DNA from 4 places in the Candidatus Villigracilis saccharophilus genome. Region 2 is predicted to be linked to each of the others. Evidence: riboswitches for the same ligand, from Rfam matches in the RefSeq annotation. Region 2 holds a riboswitch; each other region holds the start of a gene.
The links. A riboswitch is a leader RNA that binds a small molecule or an ion and turns the genes downstream of it on or off. The one in region 2 is predicted to bind cyclic di-GMP.
Positions count from the first base shown of each region.

Region 1: it holds a riboswitch for cyclic di-GMP, as region 2 does, so the genes downstream of both, IPL17_RS18900 (bifunctional metallophosphatase/5'-nucleotidase) here and IPL17_RS13505 (right-handed parallel beta-helix repeat-containing protein) in region 2, are expected to answer to the same signal.
Region 3: it holds a riboswitch for cyclic di-GMP, as region 2 does, so the genes downstream of both, IPL17_RS22390 (transposase) here and IPL17_RS13505 (right-handed parallel beta-helix repeat-containing protein) in region 2, are expected to answer to the same signal.
Region 4: it holds a riboswitch for cyclic di-GMP, as region 2 does, so the genes downstream of both, IPL17_RS09345 (M23 family metallopeptidase) here and IPL17_RS13505 (right-handed parallel beta-helix repeat-containing protein) in region 2, are expected to answer to the same signal.

Region 1 is NZ_JADJSO010000059.1:71,085-79,132, forward strand. It holds gene IPL17_RS18870 (isoprenylcysteine carboxylmethyltransferase family protein) at 1-288, opposite strand, end outside; gene IPL17_RS18875 (metal-dependent transcriptional regulator) at 303-974, opposite strand; gene IPL17_RS18880 (SIS domain-containing protein) at 1,093-2,130, shown strand; gene IPL17_RS18885 (hypothetical protein) at 2,253-3,224, shown strand; gene IPL17_RS18890 (DinB family protein) at 3,270-4,142, opposite strand; gene IPL17_RS18895 (response regulator) at 4,129-4,746, opposite strand; cyclic di-GMP riboswitch class I at 4,961-5,043, shown strand; gene IPL17_RS18900 (bifunctional metallophosphatase/5'-nucleotidase) at 5,198-6,913, shown strand; gene IPL17_RS18905 (hypothetical protein) at 6,994-7,155, opposite strand; gene IPL17_RS18910 (hypothetical protein) at 7,165-7,947, opposite strand; gene IPL17_RS18915 (hypothetical protein) at 7,944-8,048, opposite strand, start outside.
Region 2 is NZ_JADJSO010000042.1:19,016-27,063, forward strand. It holds gene IPL17_RS13490 (DUF433 domain-containing protein) at 193-423, shown strand; gene IPL17_RS13495 (DUF5615 family PIN-like protein) at 459-785, shown strand; gene IPL17_RS13500 (hypothetical protein) at 1,044-1,823, shown strand; gene IPL17_RS13505 (right-handed parallel beta-helix repeat-containing protein) at 1,981-3,768, opposite strand; cyclic di-GMP riboswitch class I at 3,827-3,914, opposite strand; gene IPL17_RS13510 (exonuclease domain-containing protein) at 4,200-5,012, shown strand; gene IPL17_RS13515 (pentapeptide repeat-containing protein) at 5,136-6,110, opposite strand; partial or broken gene IPL17_RS13520 (DsbA family oxidoreductase) at 6,281-6,841, opposite strand; gene IPL17_RS13525 (DUF4173 domain-containing protein) at 7,072-8,048, opposite strand, start outside.
Region 3 is NZ_JADJSO010000071.1:36,548-44,595, reverse strand. It holds gene IPL17_RS22405 (histidine kinase N-terminal 7TM domain-containing protein) at 1-339, opposite strand, end outside; gene IPL17_RS22400 (hypothetical protein) at 395-997, opposite strand; gene IPL17_RS22395 (restriction endonuclease) at 910-1,761, opposite strand; gene IPL17_RS22390 (transposase) at 1,814-2,362, opposite strand; cyclic di-GMP riboswitch class I at 2,443-2,533, opposite strand; gene IPL17_RS22385 (hypothetical protein) at 2,764-3,084, shown strand; gene IPL17_RS22380 (S24 family peptidase) at 3,142-4,452, opposite strand; gene IPL17_RS22375 (hypothetical protein) at 4,449-5,441, opposite strand; gene IPL17_RS22370 (hypothetical protein) at 5,774-7,435, opposite strand; gene IPL17_RS22365 (PHP domain-containing protein) at 7,506-8,048, shown strand, end outside.
Region 4 is NZ_JADJSO010000022.1:83,029-91,076, forward strand. It holds gene IPL17_RS09330 (InlB B-repeat-containing protein) at 1-1,469, shown strand, start outside; gene IPL17_RS09335 (InlB B-repeat-containing protein) at 1,522-2,196, shown strand; gene IPL17_RS09340 (InlB B-repeat-containing protein) at 2,160-4,421, shown strand; cyclic di-GMP riboswitch class I at 4,665-4,755, shown strand; cyclic di-GMP riboswitch class I at 4,835-4,925, shown strand; gene IPL17_RS09345 (M23 family metallopeptidase) at 5,186-6,973, shown strand; gene IPL17_RS09350 (hypothetical protein) at 7,158-7,385, shown strand; gene IPL17_RS09355 (hypothetical protein) at 7,387-7,989, opposite strand.

The sequences.
Region 1 (8,048 bases), on a different contig from region 2:
GATGAGGAGTACGCAAATGAAGCCCGTTCCGACTCCGATCCAACGCACCAAAGTGGGGAAGTCAACTTTTGACCATGCCAATGCAGGCGGGTAAATTAAGTACCCGATAATACTTAGCCACAAAATCGAACCGCCGGTGCGAAGGAGAAGTATCATCGCGATACCCTCGTCTTTCCACGGAACTTTTTCACCAGTGAGCCTGTCTGCATTAAGGCGGAAATAAGAGGAGATGGATATGCTGGATAGAAATATTACTACTGCAAATATTCGAAATATGTTCTCGTTCATGTTTTACCTCTAAATTATTTGTCTACAAATACCTGACTTGTGACAGCTATACCAAGGACCAAGTTTGACTTTTGGCCTTCAACTTTAATTGTGAGATTTCCATCGAATTCGGAATAATTCGTTACCGTAATTTTCACTTCAGGCACAACGCCGATCTTGTGTAGGTGTCGGAGCAAGGCCGGGTCATCGTCTGATACTCGTCGAACGGTGGCAATATCGTCGGTCCGCAATGAAGCGAGCGGGCATGATTTGTCGGCAGGCATAACCAGATCTGCTGTGGGAATTAATTCACCATGTGGATCACGGGTTGGGTGCCCCAATGCCGCAGCCATGCGTGCCTCAAAATCCTCAGAGATCACATGTTCGAGTTTGTCCGCTTCGCAATGGACTTCATCCCATGAATAACCAAGTGTATTGACGAGAAAAGTTTCTAGCAAGCGATGATGGCGGATCACTTCGAGTGCCGCCTTTTCTCCATTGTTGGTGAGTGTGACCCCTTGATGTTTTTTGTAAACGACCAGAGGGGGCTTGGAACTGGCAAGTTTTTGGAGCATGCCAGTCACAGAGGCCGGCGCAATGTTAAGCCGTGCTGCAATATCATTTGTGCTGGCAGCGCCGCCTTGCCCGTTCAACTCATATATATGTTTGAGGTAATCTTGAATCGATTGAGTCATTAACTCAGTCATTCTGTTTCGTCCTTTTTAGGATTAATAATTATAAATTTAGGTTATCCTAAATTTATAATAGCTTAAATTATTTTATATGTCAAGCCTGTTTCTCTTATTTTCGTTGTAAAATAATGATATGTCACTACACACTGAAATTATTGAACAACCTGATCGTATTGATTCCTTGCTTATGTCGCAGAAAAAGAATGTGGAGAATATTGCTGCTGAGATCCGCAAGCGGGATATTCAGTATGTATTTCTTGCCGCACGCGGGACATCAGACAATGCAGGACGATATGCAAATTACCTGTTGGGTGCGTTGAACGGTCTTCCACTTGCGCTGGCAACTCCTTCTCTGTTTACATATTACAAACAACCTCCGAAACTAAAAAATGCACTGGTGATCGGTATTTCACAATCAGGACAATCTCCTGATATTGTCAGTGTGTTGGAGGAGGGAAGAAAACAGAACTGTTTGACGCTTTCGATCACTAATGATGCCAGATCTCCGCTCACGAAAGCCGCAGATTTTTTACTGGACATTCAGGCTGGTAAGGAGAAGGCCGTTGCGGCGACAAAAACATATACAACCGAGTTAATGTCCATCGCCATGCTTTCAACCGCGCTAAGCGGAGACAAAAAACGTTGGGCGGAGTTGGGTGGCGTTTCCGGTTGGATGAAGAATGTTTTGAAACATGACTCGGCAATTTCACAATCCGCAGAGCGATATCGATACATGGACCAGACTGTTGTGTTGGGGCGCGGTTTCAATTACTCCACTGCTTTTGAGTGGGCTTTAAAATTAAAGGAACTCGCATATGTAAAGGCTGAACCTTATTCTTCGGCTGATTTCCAGCATGGCCCGATTGCGATGCTGGAAAGCGGGTTTCCTGTTCTTGGGGTTGCCCCCAAAGGCAAAGTATTTAATTCCATGTATGAGATGTTGAAGCGTTTACGCAAAGAGCTCTTTGCCGAACTTGTCGTGATCTCGAACGATAAAAAAGCTTTGGCGCTTGCGAGTCTTCCGTTGACAATTCCTACTGATGTGCCTGAATGGCTATCGCCTTTGATATGCATTCTCCCTGCGCAGATGTTTGCTTACCGCCTGACGCAGGCAAAAGGGTACAACACTGAACGGCCACGCAGTATTCGCAAAGTTACGGAAACGAGATAAAAAAACGCAGACATTCGTCTGTGTTTTTTTATCTAAAAATTATTAAGAATAGCTCATCTTGTATTTGCGTGGATTTATGTCATAATGCAAATTATATTTTATCCTAAACTAGGAGTATTCCAATGCGCGTGTGTATTCTTTCCGACGAAGTGATCGCTGACTTTAACCCAGCTCCATATATAAAGGATTTTGATTGGCAAATGATCACCATGACTTCGCCTGTCAAAGACAGGATTCGCGCGTTGGCAGACAGAAAAGATTTCGATGTTTTTTTAAACATCTGCGAGGGCTACGAATTCGAAGATATGCAGGATGATGAATTAGGCTATGATGCCATAGAGGTTGTTCGGGCACTGGAAGAATTGGAATTGCCTTTTACTGGTGCGCATTCCAATTGTTTTGATCCCACCCGTGAGGAAATGCAGGCTGTTGCCGATGCAAATAGGATTGGGTTTGCAAGAGGCTATCAAGTTAAAAATGTTCTGGAGGCGGAAGAGCTAGTTAAGAATCTTCGCTACCCGATCATGATCAAACATCCGAAGAGCTACGGCAGTACCGGTATGACAAAGGATTCCCGCGCAGACACGTTAGAAGAAGTTAAGACTCAGGTGGCTAGGATTTGCTCCGAATTTGGCGCGGCTCGCATGGAAGAGTTTATAGTAGGCAAGGAGTTCAATGTCCTTGTCGTTGACAATGTGGATGATTTGAGCGATCCCGTGGCCTATCCTCCAGCGGAATTGATATTTCCTCCCAACGAAGAATTCTGGCATGTGGATATAAAATGGAATTATGATGTGCCGTTTGATTTTAAGCGGGTCATTGACCCGGAATTGGTTGCGCGCCTTCATGATATTGCAAAACGGATGTATCTTGCCATGGGGTTGGTGGGATACGGACGCTGTGACATTCGCATGAATGAAAAAGGGGAGTTGTTTATTTTGGAAATTAATCCCAATCCTGCCATTATGCTGCCGCCTTCTGACTATGGTCCCGCCGATTATATGATTTTGTATGATGCGGATGGGTATAAAGGATTCTTTGACCGAATTTTCCGTGCAGCGCACTTTAGGCACAAAATGAGATTTGCAAAATAAGTGAAAGGACCGCGATTAAACTTCGCGGTCCTTTTGTTATAGTGTTTAATTCTCTAGCGCAGATTGAATTTCCCGTACTCTCAAATTTATATTCTTGGCCAATTCTGAACTGCTTGTCGGATAATTATCGCTGCTGATCATTTTCGCATTTACTTCAGCCAGCGCAGAAAATAAATACCGGATCAACCGTTTGGATTCGCTCGGGGTTTGGCTGACCGCGGTTAGCGTTTTGTCGATTTGAACGGTGTGCTGAATGATGTGCGCTTCAAAACGATGCAGGCGGTGGCGAATGGGGAAGCGGGTTTCTTCCCAAAAGGCGGCTGGCAAATCCAGTTCCTGATCCGTGATATTGGAAAATTCCTGAATGATCGAAGGATGCAGTTCGTGGTGATATGCCAGCATTGCATCAAGCGGACCCTCCATCAGAAATTCATACTCACTTTCGTTTATGCCGTATAGGCGTGGATATTCGGGCTTGGGGATTCTTTCAGGCGTCCATTGGGCAACACGGTGACGTTCTAATGCGTAACGGATAACCGTGCGGAAGGAGAATTCAGCGCCAAGGATGTGCGCATAAGCCTGGCGGATAGCCCATTCGCCATCATTTGGTATGCGTTCTGAAACTTCTTTTGAAACCCCAATGACCACAGCCTGTAAACCCAGGTATTGTTTATGGTATTGACCAAGGATATGTTGCGCCTGTGTCAGCGGTGTGCGGGTCGATGTCAGCAGAACAGCCAGTTGCCGTAGTTCTTGAATCGTCACAAAGAAGGCAAAACGGATTCCTTCTTCATCGTGATCTTTCCATGTCCATTTACGGTCTAGTTCTTTTTCGGAAAGTGGAAGCATGAGCGCTGAGAAGTTTTCGACAGCATTGATTAATTCAGAATTGAACATGGGGAGGTTATTTTTTTTCAAAATGCTCGTGTATCTGGTTCAACAGTTTTTGAATCTCTTCGCGTTCCTGAATAGCCATTTGAAGTGATGCCTGGAAGGATAGTTTTTCCTCTTCTGAAAGAGTTTCTAGAAGGCGTTCAGTGCGGGCGATCTGTGCATTTTTTTGGTCGAGTTTGATCTGAAGGCGTTTCCGATAACCTTTATAAAAATCAGGCTCAGTAAGCGGCTCTTGTGAAGCAGGGATTCCTTTTTTTAGAAGTTCTGAGATCGTTTGCATGAACTGTTCAAGGTCGATCGGCTTTTCGATGAAACGCGTCGCTCCGATATTCAATGCAAATGCCTTATCTTCTGGTGCGACATAGGTTGCTGATAAAAATATCACCGGGATAGCGCGTGTTTCTGAATGTATTCTTAATCTGTGAACAAGGCTGAATCCGTCCATCTTGGGCATCAGGATATCGGTGATGACCAGTAACGGGCGTTCCTTTTGAATAACTTCCAGTGCCTCTTCACCGTTTCGCGCAGTAAGAACCCGGTAGCCTTTGAATTTTAGGGTTGCATCCAATAATTTTAAGATGTCGGGAATATCTTCCACGACTAACAGATAACCAGATTGTGTGTCCATGCTTTTATTTTATCTCTTCTTGACACTTTGTATATGGGAAAAATGTTTTTATTCCATTACACTTCTATTAACTCATGCGGATATTGTTTAACTTAAGTTCACGATCCTTACTTTTGCATATACCGAAGTTAAAAAGCAATGGGACTTAAGTATTATACAAATTCATTGTAAATCAACAATGAATTATGATATAGTTTGTCAACATTACCTGATACGAAAAAATGGGCAAATCCATCGTGAGGTGGTGTCGCAAAGTCATGGATCTGTGGTTGTGATACAGATCGCCAGACTGCCGAAGGATTTTTACCCCTTTGGCAGTGTTTATTTAATAGGAATGGAGGAATGGAAAACAAATAATAAAACCATTGTTGCCAATGTCCTGATATTTTGAACATGCTTTTTCAAATTAACAATCAAATTCTCACTTGCCAAAGGAAAGGATTTTTCACCAATGAAGAATAAAAAAGTTTTCTCAATATTGCTTTTGCTGGTTCTGCTTTCGACCCTGATCGTATCAACTGTTTCAGCCAAGCCTTCTCCGACTGTCGATGTTCAAATCTTAGCTGTTAATGACTTTCATGGAAACCTTGAACCACCAGCTGGTTCGTCCGGGCGTATTGGAACGATCAATGCTGGCGGCGCGGAATATCTTGCCACTCACATCAATACCTTGCGCGCCCTCAATCCGAATACTGTTGTGGTATCCGCTGGCGATATGATCGGCGCAAGCCCGCTGCTTTCTGCACTTTTCCATGATGAACCAAGCATTGAAGCTTTCAATGCGATGGGTCTGGATTTTAATGCTGTTGGCAATCACGAATTCGATGAAGGTTTTGTTGAGTTGTTACGCATGCAAAAAGGCGGTTGCCATCCTGTTGATGGTTGTTTGGACGGCGATGATTTTGCGGGAGCAAAGTTTAAATATCTGGCTGCCAATGTTGTTTTTAATGATAGCGATGATGAAGATGATGATGACAGTAAGAAAAACAAAGACGAAGATCTCAAGACTCTCTTCCCTGCCTATAAGATCCGTGAATTTAATAGTGTCAAGGTTGCCTTTATTGGCATGACGCTCGAGGGTACGCCGAGTATTGTTACGCCTTCAGGTGTTGCCGGTCTTACCTTTTTGGACGAAGCTGATACCGTCAATGCTCTGATCCCTGAGCTTAAGAAAGAAGGTGTCCAAACCATTGTAGTTCTGATCCATGAAGGCGGCGCCCAGGTGGCTCCCGCTCCTTACAATGGCTGTGAGGGTATTTCCGGTGCCATTGTAGATATCGTCAATCGCTTTGACCCGGAAGTGGATGTGGTCATCAGCGGACATACTCACAATGCGTATAACTGTACGATCAATAATATGCTCGTTACGAGTGCCGCATCCTTTGGACGTGTTGTGACCGATGTTGACCTGACGATCAATCGCAAGTCAGGTGAAGTTGTCAGCATGTCTGCCAATAACAATATTGTTACTCGTGATGTCGCAAAGGATGGTTTCATCACCGCGCTCATCGCTAAATATAATGCAATTGCCGCCCCGCTTGCCAACCGTGTTATTGGAGTGATTACTGCCACGATCACACGTACCAATAATGCCGCAGGCGAGTCGGCTTTGGGTGATGTGATCGCAGATGCGCAATTGTATGCCACGGCAGATCCAGCCAACGGCGGGGCTGTGATCGCTTTTATGAATCCGGGCGGAATCCGTACTGACCTGAATTTTGCGGGCAGTACGGCCGGTGAAGGCGATGGGAAGGTTACCTACGGCGAATCGTTCGCGGTCCAGCCATTCGGTAATAATTTGACGACCATTACCATGACGGGAACTCAGATCAAGGCGGTCTTGGAACAGCAGTTTAACAATCCCGCTGCAGGCCAAAATCGTATCTTGCAGATCTCCAATGGATTTACATATAGCTGGAGCCTGTCTGCGCCTGTTGGAAGCAAGATCTCGAACATGATGCTTAATGGTGTTGCGATCAGTGATACCTCCACATACCGTGTGACAGTGAATAGCTTCCTTGCCGACGGCGGTGACAATTTCTTCGCATTCAAAGACGGGACTGACCGCCTTGGCGGCGCAGTGGATACCGACGCTTTGGAGAAATACTTTGTCGCCTTCCCGCTCGTTGCTCCTGGCCCTCAAAACCGCATAACTGTACTCCCGTAATATTGTCTGAATGTTAAATAAAAAGCAGCCGGCTGAAAGGTCGGCTGCTTTTTTGTTGTGTTAAAGAATATTACCGGAAATTATTTTTTACCGGACTTCTTCCTGTTAATACTGGCCATCAGTGAAATGACTACAAAGGCAATTGCGATAAATGAAAAAGTTTCATTGTCTGTGCTGATGCCGATGGTGATAAATGCCATGCCAAGGATCAGGAATACCATGGAAATATTACGCTTGTTCATTTTAATTTCCTACCTTATCTGTACTTCAGTGAAATCTAGAAAATCACCTTTGAAAAGCTCGGATGGTTTTCGGTTAAGTGTCATTTCAAAGAAGTCGATCAGATATGCATTCACGATCTCGGTCACGCGCGGACCGTTCAGCGGGCCTTTCAACCCGAGCTGTGGGGCAATCGGGGATAGCAACGGCAGGTCGCTGAAGTCGTAATGTTTGGTGCCATTAATGCTGATCGCGCCTTTGCTGTCTCTGACATTAGGTCGGAACAGGTCAAAGAGTTGGTTGTTCTTACTGTCTACAAGTTCTGCCCAGCCCTGGCTGAACATGAAAAATGACGGCTGTGAAACGCCGTTCTCTATCACTTTAGCAGAGACAGGACGCATGAATGGATCCATGCCGAGCAGGGCTTTACAGCGCGAGTCTGTGCCGCAGAATTGGATCGCCGCGCCTCCGCCCGTGGAATGTCCGTACACGCCGATGCGCTCAAAGTCTAATTTTGAGTAGAACGAGTCTCCAACTTCATTATTTCGTTTATTTAGATGGTCAAGCGTGTAGCCAAGATCGTGCGACCATTGATCCACGAGTTTGCGGGCTGCGATCTCGTATTCGGCATCTGGAGCGCCTTCGGGGAGAGCTTGCGGGTTGTTGTAGGCGATCCTACCGTCGGGGAAAACGGTCGCAACTGCCCCGTATGTGTGGTTGATCGCGGCGACAACGTATCCACGGCTTGCAAGCAGGATCATTTGCTCGGAATTTTGGGCGTTGAATCCGTTCCAGCCGTGCGAGAACAAGATCACGGGAAACGGGTGCTTGTTTCGGCAATTGGCGCATCCATGTAAGCTGGAGTTTTTGCCAAAGCAAGATGGTCAAGGAAAAAAGTTGGCATGTTTAGAAAAGA
Region 2 (8,048 bases):
CTCAAGCGGACTAATCGGCTTCGCCGATTTTGTAGGTGTAGCCCTGACGTTCCACGTCGGGGCGGTGATTGGGCGCGGAGAATGTTTGGGGGCGCGAAGAGAAGATTGATGGTGGGTCATAGCCGCGTGAAGTTAGTAATCAATGGTCAATCAGTTTTTTTGGGGTGGGGTAAAATACAGGCAGGAGTTATTATGAAAAACCTGAAACGAATTACCTTTGATACAAATGTGATGGGCGGCAAACCGACCATCCGTGGTCTGCGCGTGACAGTGGGCATGATTATTGGTTTGATGGCGTCTGGTCACAGTACAGAGGAAATCCTCAAGGCTTATCCGTATCTCGAAAAGGAAGATATCCGTGAAGCTCTGACCTATGCCGCATGGCGTGTTGAAGAAATTGAACTTCCGCTTGCAAGCGCATGAAGATCGTCATTGACATGAATCTTTCACCCGATTAGGTGGAAGTATTACAAGCGGCTGGTTGGGAGTCCGTACATTGGTCGGCGGTTGGGGATATTCGCGCTGCGGATGATGTCATCATGTCCTGGGCGCGTGAAAACGGCTTTATTGTTTTTACACATGATCTGGATTTTGGTATATTGCTGGCATTAACCCGCGCTGAAAGCCCAAGCGTGATACAAGTCCGTACGCAAGATGTGTTTCCACAGGCGTTGGCGGATATTGTGATACAAGTTTTACGGGAACATCAGTCCACTTTGGAGGGTGGCGCTTTGGTGACAGTGGATGAAGATAAAACGAGGGTAAGAGTTTTACCTTTTCGATAAAGTATGGAAAATCGAGAAAACACTGGGCTGAATGTCCAGTGTTTTTTATTGGGTGCGTGGGGCTGATTGATGGTGAGCCATGTCCGCGTGAGGTGGGTCAACGGACTGCTTCGCATCACGGACGGGAACGGATGGCAGGAAGCGGAAGATTGGATAGCGAGCGGTGAGAAAAGTCCATGCACTGGGATATAGTTATGGGCAAAAAATTAGAATGCTATAATCTCTTCAAGAAAAAATCTAAATATTAGAGGTGAGATCATGAAGCAGATTCAATATGCAACATTTTTGGGCGGATTTGTCATTCTCTTATTGGCTTTAGGCTACATTTTTCAACTCCCTTTTGCTACTAATTTATGGCCCTGGCTCGATGGACGGCTTTCCTACCTGTTCATCGGATCGATCCTGGCCGCGGTCAGTGTGGCGGCCATCTGGATCGGCTGGACAGGTGAGCTGGGCGCGTTACCCGCCGGCGCGCTCAATGTGTTCGTCATCGCCGCCGCGTGCGCCATTTTCTTTTTACAGCTTGCGTTACGAGAAGGCCGCTCCGACTTGTTCATCTATGGATTTGCGTGCATCCTGACAGCGATCGCCAGCATCATTGCGTTTCAGTGGAGCCGTAAATTTGATCTGCGCGACTCTCGTCCCACCCCAAAACTGGTGCGTGTTTCCTTTGGGATATTCATCGCCGCGTTATTCCTGGCGGGCGGCTCGCTGGTGATGAAACTGCCGATCTTCCCGTGGGTATTGGATCCCAGATCGTCTGTGATATTCGGCTGTATCTTTTTGGGAGATGCGTTCTACTTTTTGTACGGGCTTTTTCAGCCGCGCTGGCATAATGCGCTTGGTCAACTCCTGAGCTTTCTGGCCTATGACCTTGTGTTGATCTTCCCCTTTCTGGCTCTCTTCAAAACCGTAAAACCTGAATATCAACTCAACCTGATCGTCTATGTGGCTGTTCTGTTATACAGCGGTGGTCTCGCGGTCTATTATCTATTCATCAATACGCACACTCGAGTGTGGAATTCAAATAAGAATTAATTTTTTAAATCAGCCACGCGCAAAATTTTGAACACCGAAAACGCTGAGCGAAAATTCTTTTTCTACTTTCATTGCGCAATTGCACTCGAAAACGACAAGGCTATGCTTTTTCTAAGCATAGCCTTGTCGTTTGATATTTAAGAAAGATCAGGACCGATTACTGCATCCCATCCCAATCCCCTGCGATCGGTATGTCACTGCCGCTGCCAAACGCGAAAACGATATCGGCAAACCCGATCGTATTGGAATTACGCAGATAGAAAGAGCCATTACGAAAGACACCGATCGTATCAATCCCATCATTATTCCAATCTCCGATCACGGGCTTGTCTCCGGATAGACCATAGTTGAGGGCCACATCTGCAAAACCACTTGTATTGGCGTTTTTTAGGAATATCACCCCATTACTCGGCCGGAATACCCCCGTTGTATCCATGCCGTCGCCATTCCAATCGCCGGTTACGCCAATATCACCCGGATTGCCTAATGCAAAACTCGTATCGGGCGCTCCTGCGGAGTTACTATCGCGTAGAAAAAACAATCCCTTACGATATACACCGATCGTGTCGATTCCATCGCCGTCCCAATCCCCAACCACGGGCTGGTCGCCGATGGCGCCGAATTGAAATGTGAGGTCTGCATAGCCGACCGAGTTGGAATTTCGCAAATAGAAGGTGCCATTGCGGTAAACCCCGATCGTATCTGTGCCATTGCCGTCCCAATCACCTGTCACAGGATAATCTCCGCTGGCACCGTAGCTGATTATCACGTCGGCGACGCCTGCTGTATGTGTGCTCTTGAGGTATAGCTGCCCATCACCCGGGCGAAATACTCCCAACGTGGTGCCGGGGGTCGGCGTGCTTGTCGGTATGGTTGCATCGCTGATCACGTTCCCAACAAGTGAAATCCCCGAAGTTTGTTTTACATAGACCGTATTGAATACGTTGTTGTATGAAACGACCACATTCTTGTTGGTTGAGGCTTGCATGGAAATACTGCGGACTTGCCCGCTTGGCACGCTATTGTTGCTAATGGTCGCGTTTGTTAGTGTTCCGCCAACATTGCTAGCAAATGCTACAATTCCATTCTGACAGTCCCTGACCGTATTGCCAGTGATCGTAACATCATGCAATTGCGCGCCCCAGCCTGTGTAAAATTCCTCTCCCAATGCTATGCCAGTAGCTCGATTGCCATTTCTTAAATGAGTGCCTGTACAGTAGGACAGGTTGTTTTGCACCACCACCCAGGGGGAATTGTCAACGTAATAATTGACATTGAAGTTGTCGTAGGCGGTATTATTCTCGACCAGCGCGATGACACCGCGTGTGACGGCTATGCCCTCGCCGCAATTGTTGTAAACAGTATTGTTCCGAATGACGCTGTTCTCGCCGCCGACTTTAACCTTAACCGCGCTGCCCCAGGAGGTGGACAGGCCGCAGGTTCCAACTCCGTTCTTGGTCACATTATCATGTAAGTTATTATTTTCGACCACAACATACTTGCCAGCTATAAGTATGCCAAAGTCAACGGCGCCGATAATTTCAAAATTCGACACTTTGATGTAACTGCCGGTAATTGAAATTCCATTGGCCTTTGAGGCCTGCATGTTCAGGATGGCCCCATTTCCGATCACAGTAATTGGCGCGGCCGCCGTACCCGATTTTGAAAGAGTTAATGTTTCGTTATACGTTCCCGCCAGCACTTGCAGGGTGTCACCGGCTGCCAGGACGGATGCGGCTTTTGAAAATGTCTTGAACGGCGCTGCTGCTGACCCTGAATTTGTGTCTTTGCCGCTTGTACTGACATAATAAATATTGGAGCCAGCCAGTGCCAATTGATGTTCTGGCATCGCGGCTGCGGAGGCAGCTTTTGTGTTCGTAAAACTGCCAAATGACAACAAGAGTGCCGCGATGACAGTCATGATTTGAAACTTTGTCTTTCTCATAATTTACTCCTTTGTAAAGCAAACTGCCTGGCATCCGCCAGGCAGTTTGCTTAACACTTTCAGCAACCTGGCAATCATAGTAAAAGAACTACTTTAGACCCTTGGCTTTGCGTCTTCGGTTTTCACCGAATTTGCCTTTTTAGATTTTTATTATTAGTTTATTTTCTTCAATGGGCAACAAAATTTGCCTGTGTGAAGGTTATCACACAGGCAGATAGGGGAAAGGTTTGTGAATGGGACTAAAGTACTATAGAGCCCCACACATTTGTTAATTGAAAAATGAGCCTTGCAGTTAAGTAAGAAGCCAATCAAAAAGAGCAGTTTTCATAGTTTTATAGCCAAAAACACCCGTCTATTGCTCGTGCTTTATGGTTGCGTTGTGTCTGGAAAAACGGTAAGATACCCCATACTCTAACAAGGCGGACCTCATCATGTTTGATATTTCCAACGCGCGCTTCGCTTTTCTGGATATCGAAACCACCGGACTTTCTCCGTGGTTTGGAGATCGGATCTGTCAAATAGCGATCGTCATTACCGAAGGCAGGCGCATCAAAGCGACCGTTGACCTGCTCCTGGATCCCGAACGCGACCTTTCACCCGCGGCGTCTCACGTCAACGGCCTGGATGTGTCGAAACTGTCAGCCGCGCCAAAGTTCGCAGAGATCACCGGCCAGCTGGAGGCGTCTTTAAAGGATGCGATCATTGTTTGCCATAATGCCAAATTCGACCTGCAATTCCTTGATAACGAATATCGCAAGCTGGGACATTCCGTCGAATATCCGAATTTGATCGACACACTTTTGCTGGCGCGCGACAACTATGACTTGGAATCCTACAGTCTGCAATATCTGGCGGATGCGTTCCATGTTTCGAATAGTTTGCAAGCGTCGCATGCCATGACGGATGCGATGACTGCCAAGAATGTCTTCTTTGCGATGATGGATGCGCTTAAGCCGAATGGCAAACCGCTCGACGAATATATCGGCATTTATAACTCTCCCGCCTGGCCGCAGGATGGCGTATACCTGCCGACCGAACTCAGTGAAGCCATAAATAGCGGAAGAAGATTATTTATCAAATATATGGATAAAGATGGATCGGTTTCTGAACGCTGGATTTCACCCACAGAAGTTATGGGCCTTACCGATTACATCTACCTTAAAGCCTTCTGCCATACCCGTGAAGCCGAACGCACCTTTCGATTGGATAGGATCATTGAGGTGGCGGTGGAAGTGGGAAAATAATCACGTTGCTGCGAGGGCTTTTGCTCTATGCCGAAGCAGTCTCCCCAACAACATGCGATTGTTTGGTCGGGAAGCGACAAGAGTCCTTTCACAATGATATGAATCCACACCCGTTTTCGAAGTCTATTCTCTAAGTATCGCCCCTGCCGCAATGGGATCAAATCCGTCTGGCAGTTTTGTGTTTTTATCGAAGATGGCGCCTGCCAGGTTCGCTTCTCCAAGATTGGTTCCTCTCAGGTCTGCTCCTCTCAGGTTGGCGTCTCTCAAGGTTGCATCCCACAAATCGGCACCGTTTAGGTTGGCGTTACTCAGGTCCGCTTCGCGCAAAAAAGCCTTACTGAGATTGCCTTTGCTCAGGTCTGCGCCGGTCAGGGAGGCGTTACGCAGGTAGAGACCTCGCAGGCTTTTCATTCTGGAATGCAATATCTGACCAAGTTCCTGGTCAGATATTGATATCTTAAGGGTTGCTCCAGCTTTCTTTTGATCAAACCCATCAGGCCAGATCGTTTTTTTATTGTAAATCGTCCCGCTCAGGTCGGCTCCGCCCAGATCAGCCTGGCTGAGGTTTGCATCGCTTAAGTCGGCGTCACACAACTCACTGCCGTTCAGGTTCGCGCCAATCAGATCTGCCTTGCTCAAGTTATATCCTTTCAGGTCAAGGTCTCTCAGGTCGATTGGACTTGTGCTCATCAACTTGTTCAGTTCTTCCTGTGTAGGCCGATACGCCGTTTTTTCGACCTTTATCTTTTGTTCTTCCTGGATGGGTTGGCGCGCTGCTTCTTCAGCTTTTCTCTTCTGTTCTTCCCGCGCATGTTGACGTATCGTTTCTTCGGCTTTTTCGTTTACATCATTTGCATTCGTTCTTGAGTGATTTGCAGGCCGGCTTCTTTGCAGATCGTAGTCAGCGCGCTTGCGGGGGTTTGATAGGATTTGATATGCGTTATTTATTTTCTTGAATTCTTCCTCTGCAAATTGTTTTTGTTTTGGGCTGGAGTATTTATCAGGATGAAATGCCTGCGCCAGGAATCTAAACCGTTCCTGAATTGCGTCAGGTTTGGCCTGTGGTTCCACTCCCAAGATTAGATAGTAATCTTCCATCGAATTTCCCTGTTAACTTATATAGTGAACTCTTATTTTATCGCCAGTATACTTTTTCTTGGGCATTTCGTTAACGGTCGTTTGTCGTTAAAAACAAACAAGGCAAGCCGTAAAGCCTGCCTTGAAAGTATGACCTAAAAATCTAGAAACTTCGGAGATCTGTTAATGAATTATCCATCTTTCATCGCCGCGATCTGTGCCAGCGCGTTCTTGAAGGCCTCATACGGCTGAGCGCCGACGATCGCATAACGATCATTGATCACATAGGTTGGAACGCCCGTTACGCCGATCTGCTGCGCCTGCTGAACCTGCTCAGCCACATGAGCGGTGTACCTGCCGCCATCCACGACAGTTTGCATGTCGTCCGCATCCAGGCCGACTTCCTCGGCGGCGGAGCGGAGCACATCCCATTGGCTGATATCCAAAGCCTCCGCGTAGACTTTTCGAAAAACCACATGATGGAACTCATTGCCCTTGCTGTACTCGCGGGCGTATTCAGTCGCTTCGTGGGCAATGCGAGTATTGTAGATACGATCTGGAGAATTGAACTCCATGCCGTGGGTCTTTGCCATGCTTTTCAGACGTTCATCTGCGCCGTTGGCACGCGCGCGCAGGATGTAATCAGGCAATTCCATGCCTTCGGGTGGAGTATCGGGGCGCAAGTAATACGGACGCCATTCCACATCCACATTGTGTTCAGCTTTCAGTAAGTCAACCACACCCTGGCCGACATAGCACCACGGTCATATGTAATCGGAGAAGATGGTCAGTTTGAAATCCATTGTCAGTCCTTTGTGAGAAGTGTGTTGTGCGTAGTGAACAGTGGATAGACATTCAATGGTGGCAGGTTCTTACATCAATTGTCATGTCATTGCGAGAAGCGAAGCGACGAAGCAATCTCCAACTTAATCAGGAGGTTGCTTCGGGCAAAGAGAAAGAACGCCCTCGCAACGACATTTAGTTAATCAATATAATACGGCGAGCAGGAAAATTCTTCACCCGCCGGAGTGGTGACCATGTTTGGGAATTCGCTATCGTCCACAGCATAACCCTTCAGGTCTTTCTTTACCAAAGCCAGCGCTTTGTCTGCATTGTAGCGAGAAAATTGGAAGGACTGCCATGAATATTCGCGATCTTCAGTTTCGCGCGTGTATTGGATACATGCCAGGGCTGCGCCAATTTTTTCTCGAACAGGAACAGGCAGGGACGGAGTCTGATACGCTTTCACCATGGGCGGAACCGCATCGTCAGATAGATCCAGAAAATATTGAGCATCCAGATCGACGGTGTTATTTTTTTGTGCGCGGATCTCGCGTTGGACATTTTGATTCACGATGAACGCGTCCACGTTCAGGATGGGCAGGGATATCGCGAATCCCAGCGATGCGATCAGCATGGCAAATGTGAAAAAGTTTTCCTTGCGCAGGATTTCAAGAACAATGGTCGCGATCAAAAGCAGCCCGATCCAGATGAGAAAGACGTGCGTGTACGTGCGCAGGCGCGAGAAGCCGTACGCCGCTTCATACAAACCGAGGCGCTGGTACGCCGAAAGGAGCATGACCAGCAGGAGAGCGACCAGCGTGACTCCCAGCCCTGAGAAAATTTTGCGCTGGGTTTCGGTGTCGCGTTTGGTGATGGCGCTAAAGGTCAGGAACAGGAGCAGTGCAAAGAATGCCACGGTGACCAGTTCGCCGAAACCGCGGCGCGCGTATTCGGCGTAGGTAAATCCGTCAATGTGAATGTTGGTCGTGCCGCCGAAGAAATACTGGAATTGGATCACCACGAATGTCAGGAAGAGCGCGACCACGCTGCCCAGCACAATGGTCGCTTCGACATAACCCAGGAATGGAGGAATGAAAGGTTTGCCTTCACTGGCAAGTTTTTCATCCTTTGATTCTGTGGAGGCATGCAGTATCACCCCCGCGATCCCATATCCAA
Region 3 (8,048 bases), on a different contig from region 2:
GGTCCAAAATGCGAATTGAAGGATTGCTGGTGCCAAAAAGAAAAAAATCATCGCGGTGTTGTGCATCCAGCGAGTGCGGTTATTCATCCAGCTTATGCGATTGGTGTAGATAAGCGAAAAATAGAATTGCGCCATTGCTGCAATTGCCAGGCATAAATAGTTTATGGATGTTAATACCCGCAGGGAAAAAAACGGCTCTGGCAATTTGTAAAGATAGTATGATATTCCCCAGACGGTAACTATACTTGCGATAATTGAAAGACTGATCGCGTCGGCGGTTTTCTTGTTTAAGAGAAAAACAGCGCCGATGAGCAGGGCGATCGTGGGAACCAGCAGCAAATTTAATAATGGGTAGTTGCATATTTTTAATGAATTGGAATGGCGCTAATTAAAATCACCCGTGCTGGGCGGCTTTCTTTGTTCCACGGCTTGCAGAAAACTCGACGACACGGTGACGAAACGCCCAAAAGTCTGGGGCCAGGTGCGGCAAACTTTCCGATTCAAGTTCTGTCAACCAGAACACAACGCGGATGGATTGTTCCACCAGAAGTTCTCTGTGCATGTTAAGGGCGCTAAAAATCGTGCCGTTCACTTGCCCACCTACAATCCCCAGCTCTGATACAAAAAAAACAATTTCATTGTGATTTTTTGTTTTGCATATTGCGTCGATCACATCTGTTTTACCCGTTGCCTTGATCAATTTGACTTTCTGATCCCATTTTATAATTTCTTTTTCAAGAGCCTTTTGGGCTTTGATCTGTTCCGGTTTTGATTTGTGGATCGCGAGCAAAATGCTCGGTCTTTGCCAGTGAATGGCAAGATTAATTTCATCCGTCAGGATTTCAATCCCTTCTTTGAATGATTTGCTGTGAAAATCTTGTTTTGCCATGATTAAGGAATCTTCACGTTCTATTGATCTTTGGAAAGGAAGTAAATTATTTTTAAAGGTAGTAGATCTTGTGCTTCGCGGTTTAATTGGTTGTAGTACTGCTTCCACAGATCGAAAAAGGCGCCGCTGTTTAGTGATGTTATTTTCTGGAAGTTTCCGGATGCCAGTGCCTGCATGGCTTCATTTGTAAAACCGCCGATGGAAAAGATCACGCCATAATCATTTGGCCCCAGGGTGGACAGGAAACTTCTGATGCCTTCCAATGTTACCGCCTGACCTCTGTGCTTGATCTGCCCTATGATCCTTTGTCCCTTCGCGCCAATTGGATCTACGAATGCAATCAGATCAATGTGACCGCGTTCTTTTTCAGGCGGCGCGATCCATGAAGGGTGATAATCCATTGCACGCAAGAGTTCGGCAAGCATGGTTTGAAGTTTGGTGTGGTGTAATTGACGTAAATGGCTTTCGATCTGCCCCCATGCAGCTTCCTGCGCGATCTCCATAACCATTATGCTTTCGGGAACTGCTTGTTTGCGCGCTTCATAAAGGCGCATGGCCTCTTTGTAAAAGTCTTGTACATTAACAAACCTTCTGCAGGCCTGATAGCCTTCTTCGGTAATGTACCAGCGTCCTTTTTCAGTTTTTAACAGCCACCCTGCGTGCACAAGTGGAATCGTAGCTAACCGCACAATTCTTTCATAACGCGGTAAATTCGATTTGGAGGAATATCTTAATTCATCCTCGCTTAATTGATTGGTTATGGGGATGAGCGATAATACTTCTTTTGCTGTCAATCCGTCCGGCTTGTCCCACAGGATTTCGAATACACTACGTAATAATTCGCCCACCCTCTTTATTGTCAAGTTGGACATTTGTAGAATCCTGTTTGGATGTTTTGTTTTCTGCCTGTATGATTCCCAAATATCACAGGGTATATAAACCCTGCTGTCGGCGCATCAAGCGGATATATTGCACGATCATTTCGTTGGGGTGGGGGCGTATTCCTAGCACGACCAGATGACCAGGCGCCCAAAAATCATTGGACAAATTCTCTTGTGCTATACGCCCAAAATTTGAGAGAATGAATTTTGAAGTTTCATTTCGTATAGTATGCATAAACTGCGAGGGGGCAACTGAAGCATTTACACGCACTCCCCATTGGAAATATTCAGGATTGACTGTGGTGAACTCTAGTCGCCAGCCATACGAAATACAGATCTGTTGCAGCCACTGTGATAAATACTCTACTAAATCCCCTTTTAATTGATGCGCAGGAAAACGGGGAATAAGGAGACACGTGTAACTCAGGTCGTATGACTCGGAGTGAATAGGCTCAAGTATGACTTCCGGGTCTGAATCAAGAACATCCTCTTCTTTTGTATGAAATAAAGAAAAGGTATTACTGAGCTTTGTGTCATTTTGATCTACAAAGTCCAGATTACCATCATCCAAATCAGACTTGTTATTCTGCATTTATTCCCTTTATAAAAATTATACCTGAGAACGGGAAAAAGTGGGCAATTAAAACCCCCGCAGAGCATTAAAAAATGCCTTTTGGCGGTCTGGCAATCCTAATTGCATGAACACAACCTTAGACCCATGACTTTGCGTCCTCGCATTTCTGCGAGTTTGCTTTTTTCCATTGTATTTCAGTATTATAAAACAAAAAAAAATTATTTTGGAAATATTAAGGATGAGATATGTGAGGCTGGAGTGGAGCCGAGTGCGTTGATGTATATCAACCAGCATCAATAAATGTGGTCATAGTTTCCGCATGGATTTAATATACTTTAGCAATGTTTTTTTTTTATTAAGCAGATATGCTTGGTCTACTTATAACGCCTAGGAAAGAAAGTAGGACGAGGCCAATGTTTATGGATAAAAAAGTTGTTTTCAACGGCATTGAAATATTAACTTCGGAGGATGATGTTTCTGCGAAGAGTTTTTTCGATTTCACAGAAGAAGTGATCGACATGCTTGAAAGAGACCTTGATAAAAACGACGAAAATTTTCACCTGAGCATCAACACGGAATTTTTCGTGAATAGAAAGCCCAAACATAGCATCTCTGTCAACGGCCTGAGTAATCAAAAGACCCGCGGAAAAGTGGTGAAGATCCTGCAAAGAGCTGCCAGTTTATTAAGCGGACACGCCACCGGCACAGCCAGCGTTAATCTAATAATTGATGACCGCTGACCTTGTTTTCCCATGTATCGGGATATATTATTTGCAGAGTAGATGAATTTATATTAATTAGGAATCGAAAGGTTTTGCCACTGCGTAAATAACGCCAATGATCTTGGCGTTATTTTTATCCCCTAAATGTATATCATTATATTCATCTCCCTTTTCTGTGGTTTCAGATTTAAGGATTTGCCGATCTTTTCGATATCTTTTTACCGTTAAAAAACTTTGTGTTGTTTGTTGGTCCTCAAACGACGCCAAAACAATATCGTTTTCATCTGCCGCAGGGACGAAGAGTATTAAAACAAAATCGCCGTTCTTGATGGATGTTTTATTTGCAATGTTATTCATGCTGTGACCGGCAACTTTTACCCAGCCCCAATTTATTTCTTTAGAGGCTATCTTGATTTCATTTGATGTCCGCTTGAGCGGATGCACATCGTGCGGCTGGTTATTAAGAAAAATAATCCTTGCTTCAGCAGCGCCGGTTATATTTAAACCTATTTCGGGTTTCCCGGATTTGCCTGCCGCGACCATCTGTTCATAGACCGGCAGGGACTGTAGTGATAGGTATCCGTCTGTACGCGTTTCTTCAAATGGGGAAGTTTTATTGTTTTCTAAATGACTTTCGATTGATTTTCCAGTTGATGTGTTTTGAAAACTTGGAATGGATGCCGGCGTAATGGTTTGAATGAATTGGAATGAAACGTTCCTACCAGTATGTGTTTCTTGATAAATTATTTTTTCTTTCTCTTGGGTTGTGGGAGATGATCTGGCAGATGAATTCTCCTGGGAGGTTTTGCTTTCGACGTTTTCCGTATCACCTGTTGGACTTTCTTTTTTAGATGCCCCATTATTTTTAGCCGACGGGGAGTCCACGACCCGAAAAAGAGGTTCGTTGGAAAATTTTTCAAGGGTCTCTTGGATATCTAATTTCAGTTCTTTTTTCTTTCTGCTTTTTGCTTCTGTTCTAGGTGTGCTTAGGCTGGTATTTGTCTTAAGAAGCTGCAAAGCATTTTCTAATTCACGTCGGGCGCTTGGGAAATCCTTCATTTTGCTGTAATTTACCCCAAGCAGCCAATGCGCAACAGGGTTATTCACTTCTGTGTCTGACAATTTGTTAATGGCTTGCAAAAGACAGTCCCTTGAGTTGGGATGATCTCCTTGTTCATAATACGCGCATCCTAAAAACAAGTAATAAAACCCTTTTTGTGAATGGCTTTGAATGTTGGTTTGTTGTAACGCATCGAGCAAACAGTTGATTGCGCTTTGTAAATCATCTGGCCGTGAAGCGCTTAAATTGTAAGCCCATGCTCTCAAGCGCGATGAGTTTTCATTACATTCAAGTTTGTTGATGATCGCAATGATCTCTTCTTTCATACTTCTTCATCCAGGGGAAAAGATTCAACGCCGTCGGGCATTCTCTTGGGTGTTGAATTTGTATAAGTGCGGGGATTTTTCATGCCTTGATTAATGACTCCATATATGGATGTCAAAAGCTTTGCTGTGAAGTTGGTGGTATCCATGCGGTCAAGTCCATTGGCGAGTGTAAAAACCATATCGCGGGCCATTTCCGCCAGCGCTCTTTTCTGTGCGCGCAGTTGATACGCTTTTACTTCGCCTTGCGTGACTGTTGCATGGGTTGCGTGTCCTGTTTCCCAAATTCGAATTCTTTGGCGTTTGATTTCTTCCGGTAACTCTACATCTATAATCTGCAGGTAGGCAAGTGAAACACCATTCACTTGTAGTTTGGCATTAATATTTTTTAATATTTCACGCATTGTTTCTGTGGAGAGAAGTTGACCGCCATTAGCGCTGGCGATAAATATTTCTTCAAGATATCTGCTGGCGATGTATTCACCCAGCAATCCATTGGCTTTGCCCATGGCAGATTTTGACCATTCGTGACCTTCCTTGCCGCTGGAGAGAGCTTCCTCCACTGCTTTGCGAGTTGCCCCCGCGTTGTATTCGTAGAGTTCATTCCCTTCCCTGCCTTTTTCCGAATTTGGTGTCATGAAGAATTCGCCTTTTGCTTTTATGTCAATGCGAATGCCGTCCTTTGTCCACGCGGTGACGATGATTTCTTCGATCTGCGGGCAGGTATTGAGGACAGTTTTTATCGTCTCGTGCAGTTCCAAAAATGCGTCTCCCTGCCCGACGACTCTTGAGAACCGATTTCCACGTTCCAAATAGATCGCATTACCAGGGTCGATCTTGAGGTTAGCCGGACCGCCTATTTGGGTTTGCCAATTCTCCGATGGATCCAGTTTTCCGTTTTTAGCTTTTATGGTGGGAAATTTGATCAGGTTTGAAAGTGGAGGAGGCATGGGAGGGCGTCCATAAACACGCAAATTCACCACTTTTTTCATATTGACCGAGTCTGGCAGGGCATAAAAGAATTTTAAAAATGTTCCTGCGGTTTTGAAAAGATGTTTTAAGATCATTGAAGACAAGAAAAGCGGTGTAAAAATGAGAACAAAACCCGCAGCAATGAGTACAATTTTATAGTTGTTCGATAGATTGTCCGCCACTGCTTGCTCCAGCCGGGTTAATAAACAAAAGACTGCAAACAATATTGGGATGATCGCTATAACAATAATAGGAAGTAGTAAAGAGCCAGCCCGCTGTAATGAGTCAGCAAATGCTTGTTTTTCTGTATAAGAAGTTTGCCATTCATTTGGATCAATTGAGTATTTGAATCTCATAATGCCCCCTTTTTAGGTGCATTTGCAAAATAGGCATCCTTATATTTTTGGAGTTCTGCCTTGGCTTCTGGCGTATAGCTTGAATCGGATTGTTGCTCGATCATATTTTTTAGCGCTTCAAGATAAACCTGCGCGATGGCTTCCTGATCTTTGCCGGGGTGATGTTCCTGTGCTTGTTCCAATCCCTCCATTACTGCGGTCAGTAGGAGAGACCGTGCATATACGCGGGCTTCCTCTTCAAGACTTTCCGCTTCAGCTTTGGCGTCAGCAAGTGCCATTTCACGTTCCCGCTCCCGTTCCACTTTCCAGGTTGCGATCTGCTGCTCGATCACTTCGACATCCTTGTCTCTTTGTTCTTTTTTGTCAGTGAAATTAAACCCGGAAGCCTTGACGCTGATCAAGCGTATCCCATTTTCGCGCAAAGGGGTTTCGATCAGGTTTTTGATATTTCTGGTGATCGCTTCCGAAGCATTACTGTTTTCGTTCTCACGTGCCTGCCACAGATCTTTAATGCTCCGCTCAGCAAAGGTTTGGCGTGCGGCCTGTTCAGCCATGCTTAGTACATGATCATCCCAGCGTTCATTACCGCTATTTGGCTGGGAGCGTTTACTTCGTAAACGGATTGCGGCCTCCACCCGCGGGCGGGAATATGGGAATGTCGATCCTGTATTTCGGTTGACATCTTTTCCTTTACCAAGCCAGGAGTTGCTTCTGCCCAGTTGATGGAACAACTCTCGTGGCCAATCTTCACGATCTATTGTAAAGATAACCAGCACATCTGCGAGCAGTGGAATGCCTTCTCTTGAAAATGCATGGATAGAAGTGGATTTTTTTATTTGATTCCGCAAGTCAACTATTTCAAAAGGTTCGTCCCCACTCTTGGTAAAGATAACGCCTGGCCCCTCAACGCGAAAATCTTTTCCATTTATGATTCCAACTACCTGGTGCGTGTCTGTGCGGATCATGCCTGGAAATAGCGCGGCTCTGTTTTTATTATTATTCCCGCGTAATTGTGATGGCGATTGCTGTCTTGAAAAAGGATTCGTAACCGGTTTGCCGTCAATTCTTTTATCTGCTTCCTTCGCATTAACGGCAACTACATTCCATAACGGCATTTGCATTCCCCATACATAAGAAAGGAAGATCATATACCTTTGGTGTTTTTCTTTCCTGTCTTCGGGGTTGGATGCGGGAATAATAACCAGGGCAATACAATACGCCGCGTAATAAAATATAAACAGCAATGGCAGTGAGAAAAATAGAATTCCGATCCAGCGGTTAATGTACCATCCAAGAATTAATACGGTGAGGTGCAAAAACGCGGAAGTTAATCCTCGTTTTTCAGAATATTTCCGAAAATAAAAATGTGTAATTACGACGCCTGATAACAAGAGCCATCGGGTAAAGGGGATAACGCCGCTGTAACGAATGATCTTGGATAGCAGGATGGGAAGTTCCCAAAAGAGTCCCGCAGTGATAATGATTTCAAGAAAAAAGACAAATGATAAATAGATGCCCTGTGAAAGCCCCTGGTTTTTTATGGACTTGATTGAATATAAAAAAATGCAGAAGAACAATGCCGCCACAGTTACCCCAGTGACAGCAATATTTAATAAGTTGTTTGCATTTTCTACCATGTCAAAAAGTGTACCCGCCATTATTGCCACCTGTTTTTATTTATCAAGTTAGTATATACTGCCAAAAATCTATTTGTCAAGAACAAATGTCATGACTTCTACGGAATTCCACTGTCATACTCGTGCGTCTACAGATTCTCTTACCCGCCCCGTGGATTTAGTTGCGATGGCGCGCCGCAAGGGCATTGACCGTGTGATCATTACCGATCACAACTCGATCTCTGGTGCGCGCGAAGCGCAGATGATTGCCCCTGAACTGATTATTGTGGGCGAGGAGATTATGACTACTCAAGGCGAGATTCTGGCGGCGTTTGTTGCTGAAGAAATACCCGCTTATCTTACTCCGCAGGAAACGATCAGACGATTGAAGGAGCAGGGGGCGTTTATCAGTGTTTCGCATCCATTTGATGAGTTTAGAAAAGGCGGTTGGAAGGAAAGTGAATTGCTGGAAATTTTGCCTTATGTAGATGCAATAGAAGTGTTTAATTCCCGATGCGTGTTGCCGCGCTTCAACCGTAAGGCGGATTTGTTTGCTCAAAAACACAATATCGCAGGGACGGTTGGTTCGGATGCGCACGCTGCTTTCGAATTGGGGCGAAGCATTATGTTGCTGGACCAGTTTTCGGGTGCGGAC
Region 4 (8,048 bases), on a different contig from region 2:
TGTATGCCAAGTGGACAGCCAACAGCTACACCATCACCTTCAACAGCAATGGCGGCTCGGCGGTTGGTGCGATCACCCAGCCCTTCGGCTCGGCGGTCAGCGCTCCGACAGCACCGACCAAGACTGGCAACACCTTCGGCGGCTGGTACAGCGACGCAGGTCTCACCACAGCCTACACCTTCACAACCATGCCGGCAGCAGACATCACGCTGTATGCCAAGTGGACAGTGAACAGCTACACCATCACGTTCAACAGCAATGGCGGCTCGGCGGTTGGTGCGATCACCCAGCCCTTCGGCTCGGCGGTCAGCGCTCCGACAGCACCGACCAAGACTGGCAACACCTTCGGCGGCTGGTACAGCGATGCAGGTCTCACCACAGCCTACACCTTCACAACCATGCCGGCCTCGAACATCACCCTGTATGCCAAGTGGACAGTGAACAGCTACACCATCACGTTCAACAGCAATGGCGGCTCGGCGGTTGCTGCGATCACCCAGCCCTTCGGCTCGGCGGTCAGCGCTCCGACAGCACCGACCAAGACTGGCAACACCTTCGGCGGCTGGTACAGCGACGCAGGTCTCACCACAGCCTACACCTTCACAACCATGCCGGCAGCAGACATCATGCTGTATGCCAAGTGGACGGTGAACAGCTACACCATCACCTTCAACAGCAATGGCGGCTCTGCGGTTGGTGCGATCACCCAGCCCTTCGGCTCGGCGGTCAGCGCTCCGACAGCACCGACCAAGGCTGGCAACACCTTCGCTGGCTGGTACAGTGATGCAGGTCTCACCACGGCTTACACCTTCACAACCATGCCGGCCGCAGACATCACGCTGTATGCCAAGTGGACAACTCTGCCGATGCACACGGTGACCTTCAACGCCAACGGTGGGACTGGCACGATGGCTCCGCAGATTGCGAATGTCCCGACCGCCCTGACGCTCAATACTTTCACACGCACAGGCTACACCTTCGCGGGCTGGAACACTCTCGCGAATGGCACAGGCACGAACTACGCTAATGGCGCGAGCTACTCCTTCAGCGCAGACATCACACTGTATGCCAAGTGGACCGCTCTGCCGACGCACACGGTGACCTTCAACAGCAACGGCGGAACTGGTACGATGACTCCGCAGGTCGCGAATGTCCCGACCGCCCTGACGCTCAATACTTTCATACGCACAGGCTACACCTTCGCGGGCTGGAACACTCTCGCGAATGGTACAGGCATCAACTACGCTGACGGCGCGCTCTACTCTTTCGAAGCAGACATCACGCTGTACGCCAAGTGGACAACTCTGCCGACGCACACGGTGACCTTCAACGCCAACGGTGGGATTGGTACGATGACTCCGCAGGCCGCGAATGTCCCGACCGCCCTGGCGCTCAATACCTTCACCGCACAGGCTACACCTTCGCGGGCTGGAACACCCTCGCCAATGGCACGGCACGAACTACGCTAATGGCGCGAGCTACTCCTTCAGTGCAGACATCACGCTGTATGCCAAGTGGACAGTGAACAGCTACACCATCACGTTCAACAGCAATGGCGGCTCGGCGGTTGGTGCGATCACCCAGCCCTTCGGCTCGGCGGTCAGCGCTCCGACAGCCCCGACCAAGACTGGCAACACCTTCGGCGGCTGGTACAGCGACGCAGGTCTCACCACGGCATACACCTTCACAACCATGCCGGCTTCGGACATTACCCTCTATGCCAAGTGGACGGTGAACAGCACACCATCACGTTCAACAGCATGGCGGCTCGGCGGTTGTGCGATCACCCAGCCCTTGGCTCGGCGGTCAGCGCTCCGACAGCCCACCAGCTGGCAACACCTTCGGGCTGGTACAGCGGTCCACGGCACACCTTGGCCGCACACACCGTGCCAAGTGGACGCTCTGCCACACACCGTGACCTTCAACGCAACGGGGACTGGCACGATGGCTCCGCAGGTCGCGAATGTCCCGACCGCCCTGACGCTCAATACCTTCACCGCACAGGCTACACCTTCGCGGGCTGGAACACCTCGCCAATGGCACAGGCACAACTACACTGACGGCGCGATCTACTCCTTCGCGCAGACATCACCCTCTATGCCAAGTGGACACCTGCCGATCACACCGTCACCTTTAACGCCAACGGCGGGACTGGCACGATGGCTCCGCAGGTCGCGAATGTCCCGACAGCCCTGACGCTCAATACCTTCACCCGCACAGGCTACACCTTCGCGGGCTGGAACACCCTCGCCAATGGCACGGGCACGAACTACGCTGACGGCGCGATCTACTCCTTCAGCGCAGACATCACACTGTATGCCAAGTGGACAGTGAACAGCTACACCATCACGTTCAACAGCAATGGCGGCTCGGCGGTTGGTGCGATCACCCAGCCCTTCGGCTCGGCGGTCAGCGCTCCGACAGCCCCGACCAAGACTGGCAACACCTTCGGCGGCTGGTACAGCGACGCGGGTCTCACCACGGCCTACACCTTCACAACCATGCCGGCTGCGAACATCACGCTGTATGCCAAGTGGACAGCCAACAGCTACACCATCACGTTCAACAGCAATGGCGGCTCGGCGGTCACTGCGATCACCCAGCCCTTCGGCTCGGCGGTCAGCGCTCCGACAGCTCCGACCAAGGCTGGCAACACCTTCGGCGGCTGGTACAGCGATGCAGGTCTCACCACGGCATACACCTTCACAACCATGCCGGCTGCGAACATCACGCTGTATGCCAAGTGGACAACTCTGCCGACGCACACGGTGACCTTCAACGCCAACGGTGGGACTGGCACGATGGCTCCGCAGGTTGCGAATGTCCCGACCGCCCTGACGCTCAATACCTTCACACGCACAGGCTACACCTTCGCGGGCTGGAACACTCTCGCGAATGGCACAGGCACGAACTACGCTAATGGCGCGAGCTACTCCTTCAGCGCAGACATCACACTGTATGCCAAGTGGACCGCTCTGCCTCCCACATGTTATGCGCTGGCTCTCAGCCATACCGGGCAAGGTACAGATCCTGTCGCAACTCCCGCTAACTCAACCGGTTGTGCCGCAGGTCAATATCTTACCGCTGCATCCATTAGCTTGAGCGGGGCAGTACCAACCTCCGGTTGGCAGATCAGCAGTTGGACTGGCACCAATAATGACACCAGTACTGCCAACATAAACACGATCACCATGCCTGCCCATGCTCATTCAGCTAGTGTCAATTACACGCTGATCAAAGTTACGCCGACCTTGTCTGTAACAAATTCGCCGGTTATCTTCAACGGGACTCCACAGGCGGCGACTGTGACTGGCTCAGTTGCGGGTACGGTTAGCAATATTAAATATAATGGCGTCGCAACCGTGCCGACCAATGCCGGCACCTATACGGTCACAGCGAATTTCGTGCCAAACGATCCGACCGCTTATAACAGCCTGACGAATGCCGTTGCTGGTTCTTTTTCAATCAACAAAGCCACGCCGACATTATCTGTAACGAATTCGCCGGTCGTCTTTAATGCCACTCCACAAGCGGCGATTGTGACTGGCTCAGTTGCGGGTACGGTTGGCAATATTAAATATAATGGATCTGCAACCGTGCCAACAGCTATCGGCACATATGCCATCACAGCAGACTTCGTGGCGGGTGATAGTGCCAACTACAATAGCCTGATCAACGCGGCAGCTGGAGACTTTGTGATCAATAATGGTTCCGGCGGCTTGGGTTCTGGTGGAGATACAACCGGAGTCTTTCGGCCGAGTAATGGGCTTTTGTATCTGAAGAATGCCAACACAACGGGCTTTGCAGATATCGCCATTAACTATGGATTGGGAGGAGATTATCCTATAACAGGAGATTGGGACGGTAACGGAACAGATACGATTGGAATTTATCGCAACGGCTCTTTCTACCTGCGCAATTCCAACACCATTGGTTTTGCTGACCTGGAGTTCGCCTTTGGTCTTCCAGGTGATCAGCCGGTTTCTGGGGACTGGGATGGGGATGGCACTGATACAATCGGTGTCTATCGCAACGGCCAATTCCTGCTGCGCAACAGCAATTCTGCGGGGCCAGCGGATACGAGCTTCTATCTTGGAAACCCGGGCGATGTTGGCATTGCAGGGGATTGGGATGGTGACGGTCTGGATACCACCGGGGTCTTCCGCCCAAGCAATGGTGTGATCTTCCTGAAGAATACAAATGTAAGCGGATTCGCAGACGTTGCGCTAAATTATGGCTTGGCTAATGACCAACCTGTGATCGGCGATTGGAACGATGATGGAATTGATACCATTGGGGTATATCGAAACGGTTCCTTCTACCTGCGGAATTCCAATACGATAGGGTTCGCAGATATAGTATTCGCTTTGGGCATCCCCGGTGATATGCCGATCTCAGGCAACTGGGATGGGATCCCATAAAATATACTGATCGAATTTTGTAAAAACGAGAAACATGGCTATGCTGTCGGGGAGCATAGCCATGTTCTTTTTAATTGTGAGTTCAAAGTTTTTTTGGCTGAGACTGCGTGTATCGAGGCCTCTACAAGACGTATTCCACAAACATGATTATGCCTGCAGTTACCTTACAATAATATGGGGTGACTTTTCTGATTTGAAAAGTGAAAAACCTGAAGGATGTGCTAAACTAAAAACAGATAAATGTTAATGAAATCGCAAACCTGTTGAAAAACAGGGACGCAAAGTCATGGGTCTAAAGTTGTTGACATACAACCAGGATCGCCAGACCGCTGAAAACCACATGTTTTGTGTTTCCATTCGCGGATCTGGCAAAAGTCAGATCCGTTTTTATTTGAACTTTAAGAGTCTATCGTATCGATAAATCGCAAACCTGTTGAAAAGCAGGAACGCAAAGCTATGGGTCTAAAGCTGAGTTCGCACAGCCATGATCGCCAAGCTGCCGAAAACGAGCAGTCGAGATTGCTTACATTTCAAAAATGCAAAAGATCTGGATGCTCATATGAAGGAATATTTTCATGACATCCAGGAATCAAATCAGTCAATTCAAAAATGTAGTTTTCACCAGCTCATTATTAATTTGCATTTTGTTCTGCGCATTTGCGGTTCCTGAGGGGGTTCAAGCGAAGGATAATTCCGGTTTAGCTGCAAGCATAATTTTGTCAGATGGCGAGTTTGTGTACGGACCTAATGTGGGGGATTTTAGTTTGAAATCTTACCTTAGCACCAATGCTCCTCACCTGTTGGTATATGCTGATGATCTATATGGCCGCTCGGAATATTTCAGTATAAACCCAAAAATTTATCTGACCTTGTTGGAAATTCATTCCCAATTAATTTCCAATCCCAATGCTGAAAAATTGGAAGATGCTTTTGGTTTGGATGCCGGTCATTTTATTTCTCAGGTTGAATACCTGTCAAATAAAATGACAGAGGCTTATTATTTGCATCTTTATTCCTACTCTCCGCTGTCTGTTTCACAGCGGTCTCTGGAATCTTTTGTTACTTCGGATGGGTATACTGTCAGTGTAGCATCAGGCACCAATGCGGGGACCTATGCGATCATCGCGGGACTTGCCGCAATGAATGAAAAAAACATATCATTGATACTGGATAACAGCCAAGCCAATGGCTTTTACCAGACTTATGCAAGATTATTTGGAAATAATAGTCCGCTTGATGAAAACAACCTTGTAAGCCTGTCTGCGGAATCGGGAATGCCAGTCGCACCGGATAACTTATTACAACTCCCCTATCTGCAGGGAACATCATGGAGATTTGGGGGCGTTCATGATAACAGCGGATGTATCACTAATACAAATTGCACGTTCCGGGATGCTTCTTCTTTGGATTTCTATCCTGGAGGTCTTTCCTGGGGATCTGATACAAGCAATACCTGGATAGTTGCAAGCGCTGCAGGAATTCCGATCCAAGTTTCTGCGTGTTATTTTAAAATTTTACATGCAGATGGGTGGGAGACAACTTATTATCATCTTGAAAACATACAAAGCTTTTCAGGTTCAATTAAACAAAATGACAAAATAGGTGTGGTCGCAAATACACCTGCAGAAGCCACATGCTCTGGCGGTGCATCATCTGTTCCTCACGTTCATTTCACTCTTAAGCACAATGGAGCGCTTGTTGCGATTAATGGCACGCCTCTCTCGGGATGGTATGTTCATAGTGGCCGTTGGAGTTATGATACGGATCCTGGTTATATGTGGCTCGAGAAAGCAGGCGTAAAAAAGGACATTAATAACAATTTGCTGCTTAGCGAAGCACTGCCTGCATCTCCAATCATCACAAATTATGCGACTGGAGTCTTTCGGCCAGCCAATGGAGCCTTGTACTTGAAAAATAGTAATACTGACGGATTCGCGAATGTCGTCATAAATTATGGATTGGGAGGAGATTATCCTGTAGTGGGCGATTGGGATGGTAATGGAACAGATACGATCGGCGTCTATCGAAACGGTACTTTCTACCTGCGTAATTCAAATACATTGGGTTTCGCAGATATTGTGTTTTCTTTCGGCCAGGCAGGCGATCAACCGATTGCCGGGGATTGGGATGGAGACGGTGTTGATACGATTGGGGTCTATCACAACGGTCAGTTTTTGTTGCGCAACAGCAATTCCACAGGAGATGCTGATACGACCTTTCTCCTTGGTAACCCGGGTGATGTGGGCATTGTCGGCGATTGGAATGGCGATGGTTTGGATACCACCGGAGTATTTCGTCCGAATAATGGGGTGATTTTCCTGAAAAACGCGAACGTCAGCGGCTTTGCGGATGTTGCGCTCAATTACGGGTTGAAGGGCGACCAACCTGTGACTGGTGATTGGAATAATGATGGGGTTGATACGATCGGGGTCTATCGCAATGGGGTGTTTATGCTGAGGAACAGTAATACGATTGGCTTTGCTGACCTGGTCTTCGCACTGGGGAATCCTGGCGACATGCCGATTTCCGGGAATTGGGCTGGGATTCAGTAACAAGTACGGATAATTATTTATAGGAATTAGTAGACATGGCTATCGCCTTTGTTCGGTCTAGCCATGTCTATTCTCTTAAAATATTGGATCTTTGTGGTTAAGCCTTATTTCTTATCGTGAATGAGTTTTGAAATATCTATTAGAGCGTAAGCAGACTCTGGTTTAATGCTGCAGCCTGCGTTTATTGACCAACCATACGCCAATCGCTGTTAGCGGAGCCAGTGCTGCTGCCCCGCAGGGTGGGGTTGCTTTTGGCGAAGGTGTGGTTTCGTTTTTACTAGGGCTCGAGATGGGCAGGGGCGTATTCGTAACACGCGGAACAAGAGTTGCCGTTGCATCTACAGCCGAGGCGGCAACTGTACTTTCAGCAGGTGCAATTGTCAGGGTGACAGGAAGCGGAGTGGGAGTTTGAGTCAGCCACGGGAAATTGTATCCGTTTTCAGTTTTATCATTCCCTCTGGGAACATTAAATAAATTGATTCTGCGATCTCCAGAACCTTGGCATCCTTCGGCGCCAGCTCGAGTGCCGTATGTATTTCATTGAATGCACGGTAAACATCCATAGTTGGGTTGGTCAAAAAAGAATTCCAGAAAGCATGATTGGCAAGCAGGTCGGCAAAACCGGCATGCCATTGCGCATCCTTGGGGTTGAGCGCGAGACACTTTTCGTAGGCTTCAATAGCCAATTTGTAAAGTTCCTTTCCTGCGTCATCTTCCCGATAATATTTATGCATCAAGAATATGGACTTGTAAGCCTTTCCAAGTTGTCCCCAGGTTTCGCTGTCATTGGGAGACTTGGTAACATTTGCGCGTGTGATCAGCAGGTTGTTCCAAACTGATGGGGCTACGAGCGCGAACTCCATGTTATGAATGGCTTCATGTGGACCAGGCTCAAAGTTATCAAAATGCCAGCGCACCTCGTTACCCTGAAAAACTCCTCCGGACGTGGTTTCCGCCCATCCGATCTGCAGCCCAATCACCACATTTTGCGGACTGGCTTCATAAGGCAGTCGCAAAATAATATCCGCGCTGCCGATGGTGTCCTTCCAGCCCGCACCCGATTCGAGGATATAGT